DNA from 3 places in the Mesorhizobium sp. M0983 genome. Region 1 is predicted to be linked to each of the others. Evidence: riboswitches for the same ligand, from Rfam matches in the RefSeq annotation. Region 1 holds a riboswitch; each other region holds the start of a gene.

What was found. Region 1 has a riboswitch for thiamine pyrophosphate ahead of thiC (phosphomethylpyrimidine synthase ThiC). Riboswitches for the same ligand answer to the same signal wherever they lie in the genome.
Region 2: another riboswitch for thiamine pyrophosphate. It lies ahead of NKH71_RS33520 (phosphomethylpyrimidine synthase ThiC); the one in region 1 lies ahead of thiC (phosphomethylpyrimidine synthase ThiC).
Region 3: another riboswitch for thiamine pyrophosphate. It lies ahead of thiB (thiamine ABC transporter substrate binding subunit); the one in region 1 lies ahead of thiC (phosphomethylpyrimidine synthase ThiC).

What each region holds. Positions count from the first base shown of each region.
Region 1 is NZ_JAMYNH010000005.1:254,843-260,115, forward strand. It holds gene NKH71_RS12545 (thiazole synthase) at 1-167, opposite strand, end outside; partial or broken gene thiS (sulfur carrier protein ThiS) at 171-367, opposite strand; gene thiO (glycine oxidase ThiO) at 336-1,337, opposite strand; gene thiC (phosphomethylpyrimidine synthase ThiC) at 1,334-3,169, opposite strand; TPP riboswitch at 3,273-3,389, opposite strand; gene NKH71_RS12565 (Fic family protein) at 3,572-5,116, opposite strand.
Region 2 is NZ_JAMYNH010000020.1:29,576-34,848, reverse strand. It holds gene NKH71_RS26665 (Fic family protein) at 1-154, opposite strand, end outside; partial or broken gene NKH71_RS26660 (FAD-dependent oxidoreductase) at 599-1,205, opposite strand; partial or broken gene NKH71_RS33525 (phosphomethylpyrimidine synthase ThiC) at 1,209-1,576, opposite strand; partial or broken gene NKH71_RS33520 (phosphomethylpyrimidine synthase ThiC) at 1,689-1,880, opposite strand; TPP riboswitch at 1,986-2,101, opposite strand; gene NKH71_RS26650 (porin) at 2,603-3,760, opposite strand; gene hemN (oxygen-independent coproporphyrinogen III oxidase) at 4,810-5,273, shown strand, end outside.
Region 3 is NZ_JAMYNH010000003.1:164,876-170,148, forward strand. It holds gene thiQ (thiamine ABC transporter ATP-binding protein) at 1-278, opposite strand, end outside; gene thiP (thiamine/thiamine pyrophosphate ABC transporter permease) at 275-1,894, opposite strand; gene thiB (thiamine ABC transporter substrate binding subunit) at 2,128-3,141, opposite strand; TPP riboswitch at 3,185-3,299, opposite strand; gene NKH71_RS07325 (thiamine diphosphokinase) at 3,427-4,071, shown strand; gene NKH71_RS07330 (ABC-F family ATP-binding cassette domain-containing protein) at 4,073-5,273, shown strand, end outside.

The sequences.
Region 1 (5,273 bases):
CAGAATTGTTCGCCGGCCCTGCCGCCTGCCATCTCACGGCGTAACGAGACGGTTACCGCCGAAGCGCCCGACGCCTTGACGGCCTCGGCAAGGATGGCCGGCGATGGATATTGAGCGGTGCCGAGAAGCAGGCGGGAGGCAAGCGACGTTCCGAGAAGATCGAACATGGCCTAGCCTCCCTGCATCGGTGAGAGGATTTCGATCCGGTCGCCGTCGCTCAACCGGAATTCCGCCCGGTTGGCTTTGTGCACGAGTTCGCTGTTGACGGCCGTTGCCAGCCAATCGCCTTCAAGTCGAGCGCCGCAAGCAGCTCGGCCAGCGTGGTGGCTGCAACCTCATGCACTTTGCCGTTGACCGTCAGTTTCATGAGCAAGCTCCTTCGTTCCGTCTTGATGGAAGACCAGGTCGGCCGCCTGGCGCGCCATGGCAGGGGCGAGAAGAAAGCCATGGCGATAAAGCCCGTTGACTGCGACGGTGCTTCCATGTGCCTCGACACGCGGCAGATTGTCGGGAAAAGCAGGACGGACGCCGACACCGGTTTCAACGATCCCGGCCTCGCCGAATGCCGGATGGAGGGCATAGGCGGCACCCAGAAGCTCCATCATCGAACGCACCGTGGCCGGCTCGGCGGACCCGCTCTCGATCATGGTCGCACCGACCATGAAACACTGGCCGGTGCGCGGCACCACATAGAGCGGAAAGCGCGGATGAAGCAGCCGGACCGGGCGCGACAGCGAGATGTCGGGCGTGCGCAGGATCAGCATTTCGCCGCGAACGCCACGTAGCCGGTCATCGATGGCTGCCATTCCCGTGCAGTCGATCTGATGATCGAAACCAAAAACATGCCAGACCTCGGTGCCGAAGTGAAACTCGACACCCATGGCTGCGAGCTTGTCATGAAGCGCTGCCATCGCCTGACGCGGGTCGAGATGCGCCTCGTCGGAGAAGAGCAATCCGCGCCGGAAGCGGCCGGCGAGGTCGGGCTCCAGGAGCGCAATTTCGTCTTCATCGACACGCCGATGGCCCGAGGTGCGGCTGGCGAAGCGGTCGATCTCGCCCGCATCGCGCGGCGCGGCCACGACCAGCGTTCCGGCCCGCGTCACCTGGCCGGGGGTTGCGGCATCCCACCAGTCGGCGGCACCGCGCCCGAGATCCAGCACCGGCTGCTCGGCGCTTTCGCGCTCGCACCATGGCGCCAACATGCCGCCGGCGAACCACGACGCATTGCCCCCAAGGCCAGGCCTTGTCTCGGCAACGGAAACCGCCGCGCCGCGTGCGGCGAGCTCGAAGGCGGCGGTGAGGCCGGCAACGCCGGCCCCTTTGACCAGCACCTTCATGATGGCTCACGTGGCTGAGGTATGAGCGGTGCGCCGGTCTCGTCCGCCGGCAGGTAGAGATCGCCGCCCTCGCGGTATTTCGCCGCCATCGCCGCCATGCCCTCCTTCTGCGCTTCGGTGCGGATGTCGTGGGAAATTCGCATCGAGCAGAATTTCGGCCCGCACATCGAGCAGAAATGCGCCAGCTTGTGCGCCTCCTTGGGCAAGGTCTGATCGTGGAAGGACCGCGCGGTTTCGGGATCGAGCGACAGGTTGAACTGGTCCTCCCAGCGGAATTCGAAGCGCGCGCGGGAAAGGGCATCATCCCTGACTTTCGCCGCCGGATGACCTTTTGCCAGGTCGGCGGCATGGGCGGCTATCTTGTAGGTGATCACGCCGATCTTGACGTCGTTGCGATCGGGAAGGCCGAGATGCTCCTTGGGCGTGACGTAGCAGAGCATGGCGGTGCCGAACCAACCGATCATCGCCGCGCCGATGCCGGAGGTGATGTGGTCGTAGCCCGGCGCGATGTCGGTCGTCAGCGGCCCAAGCGTATAGAACGGCGCCTCGCCGCAGACGGCGAGCTGCTTGTCCATGTTCTGTTTGATCTTGTGCATCGGCACGTGGCCGGGGCCTTCGATCATTACCTGGCAATCCTTCGCCCAGGCGATCTGTGTCAGCTCGCCGAGCGTCTCCAGCTCGGCGAATTGTGCTGCGTCATTGGCGTCGGCGATCGAGCCAGGACGAAGGCCGTCGCCCAGCGAAAAGGACACGTCATAGGCGCGGCAAATGTCGCAGATCTCGGCGAAATGTTCGTAGAGGAAGCTTTCCCGGTGATGATGCAGGCACCATTTGGCCATGATCGAGCCACCGCGCGAGACGATGCCAGTGACCCGGTCAACGGTCAGCGGGATGTAGTGCAGCCGCACGCCCGCATGGATGGTGAAATAGTCGACGCCCTGTTCGGCCTGTTCGATCAGCATGTCGCGGTAGACCTCCCAGGTCAGGTCCTCGGCGATGCCGCCGACCTTTTCGAGCGCCTGATAGAGCGGCACCGTGCCGATCGGAACCGGCGCGTTGCGGACGATCCAGTCGCGGATGTTGTGGATGTTGCGGCCGGTCGACAGGTCCATCACCGTGTCTGCGCCCCAGCGGATCGCCCACACCATTTTTTCGACCTCTTCAGCCATCGACGATGTGACGGCGGAGTTGCCGATGTTGGCGTTGATCTTGACCAGGAAATTGCGACCGATGATCATCGGCTCGCTCTCGGGATGGTTGATGTTGGCGGGAATGATTGCGCGTCCGCGCGCCACCTCATCACGCACGAAATCCGGCGTGACGAAATCGGGCAGTGTCGCGCCGAAAGCCTCGCCGTCGCGCTCAAGCTTGCCGTGCAGGATCTCGCGACCAAGGTTCTCGCGGATGGCGGCGAACTCCATTTCGGGTGTGATGATGCCGGCGCGCGCATAGGCAAGCTGCGTCACCGCCTTGCCTGCTTTGGCTCTGAGCGGTTGATGGCGAATGGGAAATTCCGGCGTCAGGCGTTCGCCCGTCGCGAATCCGTTGTCCTCCGGCCGGACATGGCGGCCGTCATAGGCCTCGACATCGCCGCGCGCCGTAATCCATTCGTGGCGAAGCCGTGCAAGGCCATTTTCGATGCTGGTTTCGACAGTCGGGTCTGTATAGGGGCCGGACGGATCGTAGACGGTGACGGGCGGTTCGCCGGCCGTCGGATGGACGGAGATTTCGCGCATCGGCACCCTGATCTGCGGGTGGATGGCACCGGGCTTGTGGATTTTTCGTGAGGCGGGCAGCGGTCCCGTCGAGACGGCGGGGGTGAGGGCATTCATCTTGAGGCTCCTTTGCTCGTTGCATTGGAGACCCAGTTCTGTGCCGGGAGGATGAAAAGACGCTTCTGTCGACCTGCCGAAACAGGACCTCGGGCGTAAACTCCCGCAAGCGCTTGCACCGTCCCTACGCCAGTATGAACTGGATCAGGTTCAACGGGTCACTGCGCCGCGAATGCCAGCAGTATCTCAGCCCCTTGCCGGGACTCCCCTGGTGAATGCGTGAGGTTGGACGGGACGGCTCCGGTTTGTCAAGCGCGTTCTGGCCGCGGCTGATCGGCGGCCGGTCAGACCGTGCGGAAAAAATCGTGCATGTCTCGGCGACAAGTCAAGCCTCGGAGATGAAGGCAGGGACAAGGGAATTACAAACCGTCGGACTAAAAATCGATCCTGATGATCACACCTTCAATGGGCACCAAAGGTTTGCGCGTAGATCGCCTCGATTCTTCCTGCCTCGTCACTGGTCAGCGTGGCGAATTCCTTTTCGCGCGCGCGGTTCGATAGATGTCCATCATTCTGGTGAAGAAAACGGAAGAGCAGATCGGTCAACCGCTCGGGCATGTCAATAAAGGCGTCCACCTGCTGCCGGAACTGATCGTAGCGCTGCAGAAATGCGGTTTCCTCGGGAAGGTCCCGTTCGATCGTCCGCTGAACGCAGGCATAGAGGAATTCGGCGTGCGGGGTTGCATCGAAGAACCGGTAGAAATCACCGGTGTCATTCAGCACCCGGACGTTGAATTGCGGCGTCGGTTCCCATTCCACCAATGGCAGAAGGCGCTGCGAATAGCTCTCGAGCACGCCCCTGTACTCGTTGATCTGGTCCAGGATCGCGGCCGAGACGGGAAAGACCACTCCCGGCGGATTGAAGCCGCGCATGGCAAGGACGTGGTGGATTAGGTAGCGGTGAATGCGGCCGTTTCCGTCCTCGAACGGGTGAATGTAGACAAAGCCGAAGGCGAGGATTGCGGCGGCTACGACTGCATCAAGGTTTTGCGCGGGGCCCTGATCGAACGCCGCCATTCCATCGATTAGCCGCGGCAGGTCCTCGGGCCGAGCGCTGATGTGATCGGGCAAGGGCGTGCCGTTGTCTCGGTCATGCTCACCGACGAAACCTCCTTCTTTTCGGAAGCCAAGTCTTGCGAAACGGGCGTCGCCAAGTACAATTCTTTGCAGACGCAGCAGCTCATCGCGATCGATCGGCCAGCGGCCGGCTTCGCCGATGGCGCGGCCCCAGCGCTGGATGCGATCTTGCGGCGGGCGCTCGCCCTCGATCGCATAGCTTGATCGCGAGTCTTTGAGCAAAAGAAAGGCGGCGGTCCGAGCAAGAAGGTCGCGCGGCACGTCCGCTACGATTGCCTCCGCGCGCCGCGGTAGTTCAAGGCCGATGAATTTTTCGAGAATCTTGGTGCGGAACACCAGAGGGCAGAACTCACGCGTGCCGGGGAGATTGTCCCTTACGCGGTAGCGCGAAGCGGTCTTGTCGGGTCCGGGCCACTGCAGCTCGGGATCGACAACCGGAATGTATCGTCCGGCCGCCGCGTCCGGCAGATCGATACGGGCGCCCCTCAGCCATTCATATAAAAACCAGATGCGGCGGGCATAACTGCCGGTCGGGCTTTCACGGACCAGCGCCTCGATCGGCGCGGGACCGGTCACTTGGAACAGCCGCTTGAGGACGGCAAGGTCCAGTCCCTCGTACTTGAGCGCAAAGGTCAGGTGGCCTTCGAGGGTAGGATTTGGGGCGTGGCGGGGGGTCATGATCCGCCAGCCATCCCGTTCGGTAATGCGATGATGCTCGCCCGTGGCGAACAACCTACGGGGCAAGGGCACGGCGAGCCTGTAGGCTCCGACCAGGGCGCTGTACCCGGCCGGGGTCGCCGTTTCAGGAAGGCGGATTTCCTGAAAAACGGTAACAGGACCTGAAAATTGGTGCTCTTGCACCGGAGGCATGAAAAGCGAATCCTTTCATCGAATTTTGGTTCAGCTGGGCCAACACCTGTGAAAAATGATCCTATTCCATGAAAATTGATGCCACAAGACAAATTTTCCGAAAACCGATTCTAAACGGTGCTGGAGTCATCAAGCAAGAACTCCGCCACCGGCTCAA
Region 2 (5,273 bases), on a different contig from region 1:
AGCCTTTCATAACATCGCGCAGGAACCCGTTCTGCAGCAGTCGCTCCCGGTGGACGCGGGTCAGCTCATCTGATTTGAATATGCGCCGCCCACCCTTCTGCAGCTCTTTGAGGACGGCCAATGATACAGCGAGTTTTTCATGGGGCTTGGCCATGGCCGTACCTTTGCAACTTTTTAGAGCTGTGCGATTACAAGTATATAGTGCCGATAGGAGACAAGTCAATGATGCTGTGGAGTTGCAAGTTTTTTAAGTTGTGCAATAACAAGCTTTTTATGCGATAATCGGCAAGTGAAATCACAGTTTTGATCGTCTCCATAGCTCGTCTGCGCGAAGGATCGTCACCGGATGGGCCGAGACCAGCTCCCCAGCAGGCTACGCAGGGGCTCGGGGCGAGCCTACAGCCTGGCCCTCCGAAGCGCTTCGAAGGAGGACGCGCCTCTTTGAAAAACTCGCCCGTTGTGCATCGTGGGTACCCGTAAACGCGAATTCTCAAAGAAAAGACGCTCCTTACCTCTCCCTCCCGCCACGATCATCACGGCCGCGCCCGCGCTCACTACGCCGCGACGCCCGCGAGATCGGCTTCTCGGCAATCGCCCCGAGCGAGACATCACGCGTATGGAGGATCAGCATTTCACCGCGCATGCCGCGTAAATCGTCGTCGGCCCGCGCGATGCCCGTGCAGTCGATCACCTGATCAAAGCCGGAAAAGCCAACCTCGCCCGTCTCGAAAAGGAAAACGACGCCCATCGCACGCAGTTGCCGGCGAGGGCTTCGAGAGCCCGACGGGGATCGAGATGAGCTTCGCTACAAAAAAACAGGCTCTGATGAAAGCGGCCGGCAAGATCGGGCTCGAGGGCGGCAACAACCTTTTCGTCGACGCACTCATAGTTGCGCGTACGAGCTGCAAAACGGGCAAGCTCGAAGGCATCGCGCTGATGGGCGACGACGAGAGTGCCGGCCCTCCTCACCAGCGCGGGCAGCGCCCTTTCCCACCAGTCGGCTGCAACGTTGCCGAAAGTGACGACCGCCTCCTCGGCGCCTTCGCGTTCGCACCAAGCGCGAGCATCCCGCCGGCGAGCCAGGAGGCATTGCCGCCGATCTGGCTGCGAATTTCAGCAACCGTGACGGATGCACCCGGCGCGGCCAATTCATGGGCAACGGTGAGGCCTGCCACACCCGCGCCTTTGACAAGAATGCGGCGCATGGCTCAGCGCGCCCTCTGATCTTCCTGCGCTGAGGCCTGTTTTTCCACCTCGGGCGTTTCGACCGGCATATAGAGATCGCCGCCCTCGCGGTATTTCGCCGCCATCGCCGCCATGCCCTCCTTCTGCGCTTCGGCGCGAATGTCGTGAGAGATGCGCATCGAGCGAATTTCGGCCCGCATATCGAGCAGAAATGTGCCAGCTTGTGCGCTTCCTTGGGCAAGGTCTGGTCGTGGAAGGACCGCGCGGTTTCCGGATCGAGCGACAGGTTGAACTAGGCCTCCCAGCGGAACTCGAATCCGGCCCGCGACAGCGCGTCGCCGCGGATGTTCGCCGCCGCGTGACCCTTGGCCAGGTCGGCGGCATGGGCGCTCGCCAGTCACAAATCCGTTGTCTTCCGGCCGGACATGGCGGCCGTCACAGGCTTCGACATCGCCACGCGCGGTAATCCATTCGTGGCGAAGCCGGGCAAGGCCTTTTTCGATCCTGGTTTTGATGGCCGGATCGGTGTAGGGGCCGGACGGATCGTAGACGGTGACTGGCGGTTCGCCGGCCGTTGGATGGACTGCAATTTCGCGCATCGGCACCCTGATCTGAGGGTGAATGCTGCCATGCTTGTGGATCTTGCGTGAGGCGGGCAGCGGTCCCGTCGGGACGGCGGGGGTGGGGGCATTCATCATGAGGCTCCTTTGCTCGTGCATTGGAGACCCAGTTCTGTGCCGGAAGAATGAAAAGACGCTTTGGTCGACCTGCTCGAAACAGGACCTCGGGCGTGAACTCCCGCAAAGCGCTTGCACCGTCCCTACGCCAGTATGAACTGGATCAGGTTCAACGGGTCACTGCGCCGCGAAAGCCAGCAGTATCTCAGCCCCTTGCCGGGACTCCCCTGGGTGAATGCTTCAGGTTGAACGGGCGAGCGGTATCTTGTCAAGCGCATTCGGGCGGCGGCGGTGATCGTCGGGCGATCGTCTCGGCCAGGCGCAAGATCGGATGGAGCATCGCCTGAGAATCGTCTGTTCCTCGATCAGCCTCGCTTATGCTCTGGAGCTTGTTCTCTCGCGCCCGAATTTCCGCGGGGATGGCTGAACGGAGGCGATCCATTTGCGATTTTCAAGTGCGTCGGGCCGCACCCCAGTTCGGAAAACCTGGCCGGGTAGTGCTGGATGGCAGGGTCCGTCAAGCGGGCGGAAGGAATGAGGAAATGAAAGAGTTGCAGATCAAAACGCATAATCGAGCGATGAATATCGCCTGCGCGATCATCCGGACCAGATCTGATATGAAACATCGTCCGGCCCCGAGATCGAGGCTCCAATCTCGTATAGCTTCCATACGACGTTCTCTTGGAGTGTTGCGGGATTGGTCCGCTCAACCGGATCTCGAGCTCAACCCTTTCATCCCGTTAGAATGAGCGTTCGAAACGCAGGATTCCGGCGACACCGCTCTTCTTGTTGGCGTTGGTCCAGTTCACGTTGGAAGCGTCCACCTTGCCGACGGCGAAGTTGCCGTAGCGGCTATAGTCGAGTTCCGCCGTAACTGTGAAATCTGGAAGAAACGCATAGGCGACGTTTGCAGCGACACCATGGTTCTTGAGCTGATCACCGGAGAGCTGAAGGTTGAACGAAGTTGTCTCGTTGAGCTTGTAAGTGGCGCCAGCCCAGAAAGCCCAGTTCCCACCCCAACTCTTATAGAAGCCGCGACCATGAGCGTCGATGGCGTTCGTGGAGTCGTCGTTGAGCTTGCCGTTGGAACCGTAGCCGAGCATTCCGAACAGCAACAGTTCGTTGGTGACATTGATGTCGACACGGACCTTGGCGGCCACCGATTCGTAGTTGCTATCATAAGCGGCAACGCCGGTGATCGCGCCCCAGCCATGTGTGTATTTCAAGCCGCCGACTACGTGCGGAGAGTAGCTGTCGATTGTGCCGACCACGCCCGAGCCTTCTTCGAGCGAAACCACGGCCGAAAAGCCGTTCCCGGCGTCGAAGTAGTACTGAACCACATTGGTATCGAAAGCGCCGTACGGAACCGGCGTCTGGTTGAGTACGTCAACCGCGCCGCCAATAAACATGTCGAAGGCCGACCAGTCCTTACCAACTCGGAGGCCACCAAGCTGAATCCAGGCGAAAGTCAAGGTGCTGTCTCCGTTCAAGGCATAGGACCGAGAACTGTCCGAAACCGAAGTGTGGCGGTTACCGAAGTTCATGCGGGTTTCGGTGTAGGTCTTCAACGTGCCGAGTTCGGTCTCCTGGCCGGTCCAAGTTTTCAATGTGAAGCGCGTGTTGTTTTGACATGTGTCCTGATGCTCACCAGTCCTCACATCGGAGGTTCTTGCGTGGTCAAACAATCCGACATGGCGCAAGCCGATGTCGTAACGGACATAGCCGCCGATGCGCAGGCAGGTCTCAGTGCCTGAAATGTAGACGTAGCCCGAGCCGTAAACGTCGCAGATTTTAACGTACTCAGTCGGGTCAGGCTCGGCAACGGCGGTCACGGCGCGAGCGTCGGAAACGGCAATCAGTGCCGCAGTTGAGCCGAGGAGGAGGCTCCTAATGTTCATTGTTGATCTCCGTTCAAACAGTAAAAGGGATGGACGTCAGTGAATGAATTTTTGCTAAGGAACCATTCGATAACGATGCGCATTGAGTGAATTTTTGAGCAGTTTTGATGCTCTCGTCATGCCAGATGTTCATGAGAAATTGAGAATACTATTGGGTATTATTGTTACAGATATGCAATTGTTATTACAAATATAATTATTGCCGAAACGACGCCATTCAACATTTCTGTACAAACCATCACCGGTCATCTCCGCTAGTTGTGGGCGGGCCGTCACAAAGGCTTCTATTGCAAATGACGTGCCATCCTGACGACGCAGCTGCGGCTTGAAGCTCAAGTGTGCCGGCGGACCTTGCTTGGCTCTTCCTTCCTTTCTGCCTTGCGGATCAATCCAAGCACGAACGGCAAACGTTTCGGCTACGGTTCGTCTGTTCGCTTCGCGACAGTTTCGTTCAATGGCGACAGCTTTGTTTGCTGTGAGCCCCGACGTTGAGACATCATGCGGCGGGCGCCGCTCGGTACGACGCCGTCATTTTGGCGAGCGCGATGGTCGGTAATCACGCGCTGAACGCGCAGCCTTGCCTTCACCAGGGAGTCAGTAGGCGCGCCAGCCTTGGCATTGCGGCGGACCTGACGGTCGCGTCGAGCAGGCTCTCGTCCTGATAGACGGCGCGCCACAGCTAATGCTTCTTGCCAGCAATTCACAAAACGAGCTCATCGAGATGCCAGAGATCACCATGGGGCTGCGCTAGCTGGCGAGCAAAGTCTGGTCCCAACGCGGTGTTATCTCGTTGGATGCGGCAGCCGCTCAGCAGAATCTACGCGACCAGGCGCTGGCTGAAGGGAAGGGATGGTGGAACCAAACGGTCACGCGTGAGGGTCGCGGCGGGAACAGCCATGGCCAGTCGCTGACCGTCCAGCCAAGATTGAACGGCCGCTATTGCTGCGAAATACAAGTTTCGAGCCCAAAGCGGAACGGACTGACATAGCGCAAAGACACAGGCGAGCGCAGCGGTAAGGTTGGTGGTTATCAGCATGGGACGGTAACTGTTGCAGACCACGAAATATCGAGAGGCCCGGCTGCCTTGGTACACTATCTATCCGACTGTGTCGGAGTTCTCTGGGGCGGTCGGCGCCGAGGCTTATGAGGAATGGCTCAAGAACCTGCCGGCTGACGGTCCGGTGTCACTCTATCTGCACGTTCCGTTCTGCCGATCAGCGTGCTGGTATTGCGGCTTTCCCACCACCATCACCCGCCATGATGCGCCGATCCTCAACTATCTGGCGACCGTGCGTGAAGAGATCCGTCTGGTTGCGGAGCGAGTGCCGCAGACGTTGCCCGTGAGCGACATACATTTCGGCGGCGGAACTCCGTCTCTCATAGGACCACCCGAGTTCCTCGCTCTGATAGAGTTCCTGCGACGCCGCTTCGCTCTGTCGAAAACAGCTACGGTCGCCATCGAGATCGATCCACGCACGTTCACGGTCGAGATGGCCGAGGCCTTAGGAGCGGC
Region 3 (5,273 bases), on a different contig from region 1:
AACACCATCGATACCGGCCGCGCTGATGGCGGCGCAGTGCTGACGTCGGCGCCGCCGATGAGCACGCGGCCTGACCGCGGCGCTTCGAAACCGGCCACCAGATTGAGCAGCGTCGACTTTCCCGAACCGCTCGGCCCCATGATGGCGGTGATTTCCGACGCCGGGAAATCGACATCGAATATAAGCGGCGTTTCACCATAGCTGAACGAGACATTATCGAGCCGCACGGCCGCGCCTTTTTCGACCGAAATCGACCGTTCCGGGCTGATCGGCATCATGATTTCTCCCTCCTTCCCAGCCAGTCCGCGGTCAGCACAAGCGCCAGGCAGACAAGGCCGAGCAGCAGCGCCAGGCCGGCCGCATCCTCGGTGCGGTAGCTGCCCATGCGCGCCAGCAACAGATAGGGCAATGTCTGCACGGAATCGCTGCCGAACAGCGCAATGACGCCGAGATCACCGAGCGACAGCGCCATGGCGAAGGCGAAGCCGGTGGCGAGCGGCCGCCGCAGCGACGGCCAGTCGACCAGACGCAACCGGTTCCAGCCCGAGATGCCAAGCTGTGCACAGAGCCGTTCGTGGCGTTCGCTCGCCGCGTCATAGGCGGGGCGGATGGCGCGGATGGCGAACGGCATCGCCATCACCGCATTGACCACAACCACCATGACAGGGGCGATCGCAAAGACATCGCTGACGCTGCGCAGGAGCAGGAACCAGCCGGCACCGATGACGATGGGCGGCACCACCAGGACGAACCCCGCACCGGTGTCGGCCAGGTGTTCGAGCAGCGTCCGCCTGCCGGTCCGCCGGGTGAGCGCCAGCGCCCGGCGCGCCATAACCAGCGACAGCGACAACGCCAAGGAGAGCAGCGCCGATAGGAGGGAGAGCACGGCACTGGTCGCCGTCGCTTGCCGCACCGCGCTCTCGCCGGCCAGGCGGCCGAGATCGGCGCCAAGCCCGGCCGACAGCGTAGCCGCCATCGGTCCGGCGACAAACAGCAGTGCCAGCCCGATCACCAGTGCGTTCAGCACGGTCTCGGCCGCACCGGCTGAAAAATACCGGCGCGGGGCTACCGGCAGATTGGCGTCGCCGGTCATATTGGCGCCAAGCCGCGTTAGTGCCAGCACGACGACGAAGGTCAGGGCAATCTGCAACAAGGTCAGCGTCACCGCCCGCGCCGGGTCGAAGTCGAAACGCAGCGCCTGGTATATGGCAACCTCCAGCGTCGTCGCGCGCGGCCCGCCGCCGAGCGTAAGCACGATGGTGAAGGAGGTGATGCACAGCATGAAAACGAGCCCGGCAACGCCCGGCAGGGCCGCACGCAACGCCGGCCATTCGATCAGCCGGAAGGCCGGCGCAGCACCCATGCCAAGCTGGCTCGCCAGCCGCCATTGGTTAGCCGGCACCGTCTGCAACGCTTCCAGGAACAGTCGCGTTGCCAGCGGCAGGTTGAAAAAGACGTGGGCGACGAGAATACCCGATAGGCCATAGATGCCGGGCCAGTTCTGGCCGCCAATCGCACCGAGCAAGCCGGCGAAATACCCGGCGCGGCCATAGAGTGCCAAGACACCGAGTGCGGCAACAATGGCCGGCAGCGCCAGCGGCACGGCGAAAAGCTGCAGGACAAAGCCTCGCCCGAAAAACTGTGGATGCCGCGACAGCGCGCGCGCGACGAACAGCGCCGGTGCGACGGAGAGCAGGGTCGACAACAGAGCCTGCCAGAGCGTGAAGCGGGCAACACGGAGGAGATAGGAATCAAAGGCGGAGGCGGCGCCCGACAGGTCGCGCATGGCTTCGACGACGAGCCCGGCGAATGCCCCGCCGATCAGCAGCGCGATGGCGGCGAGCGCGACGATACCGGCAGCGACGCGGGTATCCGATGATGGCGCGCGTTGCACGCTAGACCACCAGATTCGAGATTCTTAGCGAGGATTGCGTTCCTTCGCGCGCCCCTCTGTCCTGCCGGACATCTCCCCCACATGGGGAGAGATTGGCAGGTTCAGCGCTCCGCTCATTCCGGCAATGTCGGAGATTGGCGAAAGCCGGCATGACGGCCAATTTCCCTCCTTGTGGGGGAGATGTCCGGCAGGACAGAGGGGGGCGCCGTAGGGCGATCATCTTTCAATCCGAGCTACTTGCTCATCACCGCCAGCCACTCGTCGACCCAGGCCTTGCGATTTGCGGCGACCTCTTCCGAGCTGAACAGCAAGGTTTTGGTCGGTTTGACGAGCTTGTCGAACGCCGGATTGAGCGGCTTGTCGGTCTTGCCGGCCGGGAACATCCAGTTGGTTTCGGGAATGAGATCCTGGAATTTCGGCCCGGTCATGAAGGCGATGAACTTTTCCGCCAGCGGGTTCTTCGCGCCCTTGGTGGTGATCCCAGCGACCTCGATCTGCAGATATTCGCCTTCCTCGAAGGACGCCGCCTGGTAGCGCGAGGTGTTTTCGGCAACCATGTGGTAGGCTGGCGAAGTGGTATAGGACAGCACCATCGGCGCCTCACCCTTGGTGAACAGGCCGTAGGCCTCGCTCCAGCCCGGCGTCACCGTCAGCACCTTTGCCTTGAGTTTGGCCCAGGCTTCCGGAGCCTTGTCGCCATAGACCGACTTGACCCACAACAGCAGGCCAAGGCCCGGCGTCGAGGTGCGCGGATCCTGGATGACGATCTTGTCGCCGGCATCGCCCTCGACCAATTCCCTGAGGCTCTTCGGCGGGCTCTTCAGTTTTTCGCTATCGTAGACGATAGCGAAATAGCCATAGTCGAACGGCACGAAGATATCGTCGCTCCAGCCACCCGGCACACTGACGTCCGTCACGGCGCCATGCGGCGAAAACAGGCCGGTTGCCTTGGCGTCCGCCGTCAAATTGATATCGAGGCCAAGCACGATATCGGCCTTGGTCGCGGCCCCTTCCAGCTTCACACGGTTGAGCAGTGCCACGCCGTCGGCGACCGAGACGAATTCGACGACGCAGGTGCACTCGGCCTCGAAGGCCTTCTTCACCGCCGGTCCCGGACCCCAATCGGCGGTGAAGCTTTCATAGGTATAGACGGTCAGCTTATCCTGTGCCGATGCCTGCCCCGGTAGGGCAAGCGCGGATGCCGCAAGCAGGATAATCGAGGCAAGAGAGTGGAAAAAACTGCGCATCGGCGCCTCCTTCGTTCGCGTTGAAAGGAATTGAGGCGTCGGGCTGTCCGAAACGTCTAATCCCTCCGCCGGTACAAACCGGATCAGGTTCAGCGGGTTGGCAGTCTTGCCTCTCAGCCGGTCCGCGAAGATCGCGTCCGGCACCCCGTTAGAGCGTTTCGACACATAGGCCCGGCCGAAGTGCTGCGCAAGCGGAAGTTTGCCGGGCATCCAAAGCGCGGCGTCCTGTTTCATCTGCCGTTTCATCTTCCGTTTCCGGGGCAGGGCTGGTAAGGGCCACGAGATATGAGCACATTCACCATCCTGCTTGGCGGCGATCTCATCCGCACGCCGCTGCTCGACCGCCAGGTCGAAGGCTCCCGCGTCATCGCTGCCGATGCCGGTATCGGCCATGCCCTTATGCTGGGCCTGATGCCGGAACTCTGGGTCGGCGATTTCGATTCCGTGCCTGCCGATTTGCCGGAGGATCTGGCCGCTGTGCCACGGCAGGTGTTTCCCGCCGAAAAGGACAAGACCGACGGTGAACTCGCTATCGCCGCCGCGCTCGAACGCGGTGCGACCAGCCTTGTGCTCGCAGGCGCCTTCGGCGGCAAACGCACCGACCACATCTTCCTGCATTTGGCGCTCAGCGTCCGGCTGGCGGAAGGCGGAACGGAAGTGCTTTTGACCAGCGGCGCACAGGAAGGCATTCCTTTGCTGCCTGGAAAGACTGGCTTCGATTATGTCGACGGTACGCTGTTTTCGGTGCTCGGCTTTTCGGATCTCGCCGGCCTGACAGTCACCGGCGCCAAATGGCCGCTCGCCCATGTCGAGGTTGCCTTCGGCTCGTCGCTGACCATTTCCAACGAGGTCAAGGGCCGGCTGGAAATCGCGCTGGCCAGCGGCCGCGCGCTGCTGCTCGCGCATCCTTTTCCCCTACCTGAAAGCTGACATGGCGCCGCCGCTTCTCAATCTCGACGGGATAAAGCTGACCTTTGGCGGCGCGCCGCTGCTCGACGGTGCCGCCCTGACGGCGTCAGCTGGCGACAAGATCGCCCTGGTCGGGCGCAACGGCTCTGGCAAGTCGACGCTCCTCAAGATCGCTGCCGGGCTGATCGAACCGCAGGACGGCGAAGTCTTCCGCCAGCCTTCGGCGACGGTGCGCTATTTGCCGCAAATGCCCGACATGGACGGTTTTGCGACCGTTCGCGCCTATGTCGAGGCGGGGCTCGGGCCCGCCGATGATCCCTACCGCGCCACCTATCTGATAGAGCATCTCGGCCTGACCGGCGAGGAACGGCCGAACGACCTCTCCGGGGGCGAGGCGCGGCGCGCGGCACTCGCCCGCGTCATGGCGCCCGAGCCCGACATTCTTCTCCTCGATGAACCGACCAATCATCTTGACCTTTCGGTTATCGAATGGCTGGAGGAGGAGCTTGCCCGCACCTCCTCGGCCCTGGTCGTCATCTCGCATGACCGCCGTTTTCTCGAACGCGTGTCACGCGCCACAATTTGGCTCGACCGCGGCCAGACCCGCCGTCTCGATAAGGGCTTTGCCTATTTCGAGGAATGGCGCGACACGGTGTTGGAGGAGGAAGAGCGCGAGCAGCACAAGCTCGGCCGCCAGATCGTGCGCGAGGAGCACTGGCTGCGCTATGGCGTGACGGCAAGGCGCAAGCGCAACATGCGCCGGCTCGGTGAGTTGCAGACCATGCGCCAGCGCTTTCGCGGTCATCGTGGCGCCGAGGGTGCGGCGACGATGACAGCCAGCGACGCCGCCGAATCCGGCAAGCTGGTGATTGAGGCCAAGAACATCGAGAAGAGCTTTGGCGATCTGACCCTGGTCAAGGGATTCTCGACACGCATCCAGCGCGGCGATCGCGTCGGTCTGGTCGGGCCGAACGGCGCCGGCAAGACGACGCTATTGAAGATGCTGACCGGCGAATTGAAGCCGGACGCAGGCACGGTGCGGCTCGGCACCAACCTGGAGATCGCCACGCTCGACCAGAAGCGCGAGGCCGTCGATCCGCAGGAGACACTGGCGCAGTATCTCACCGACGGACGCGGCGAGAACCTTGTCATCAATGGCGAGCAGCGCCACGTCGTGTCCTACATGAAGGACTTCCTGTTCAAGCCGGAACAGGCGCGCACGC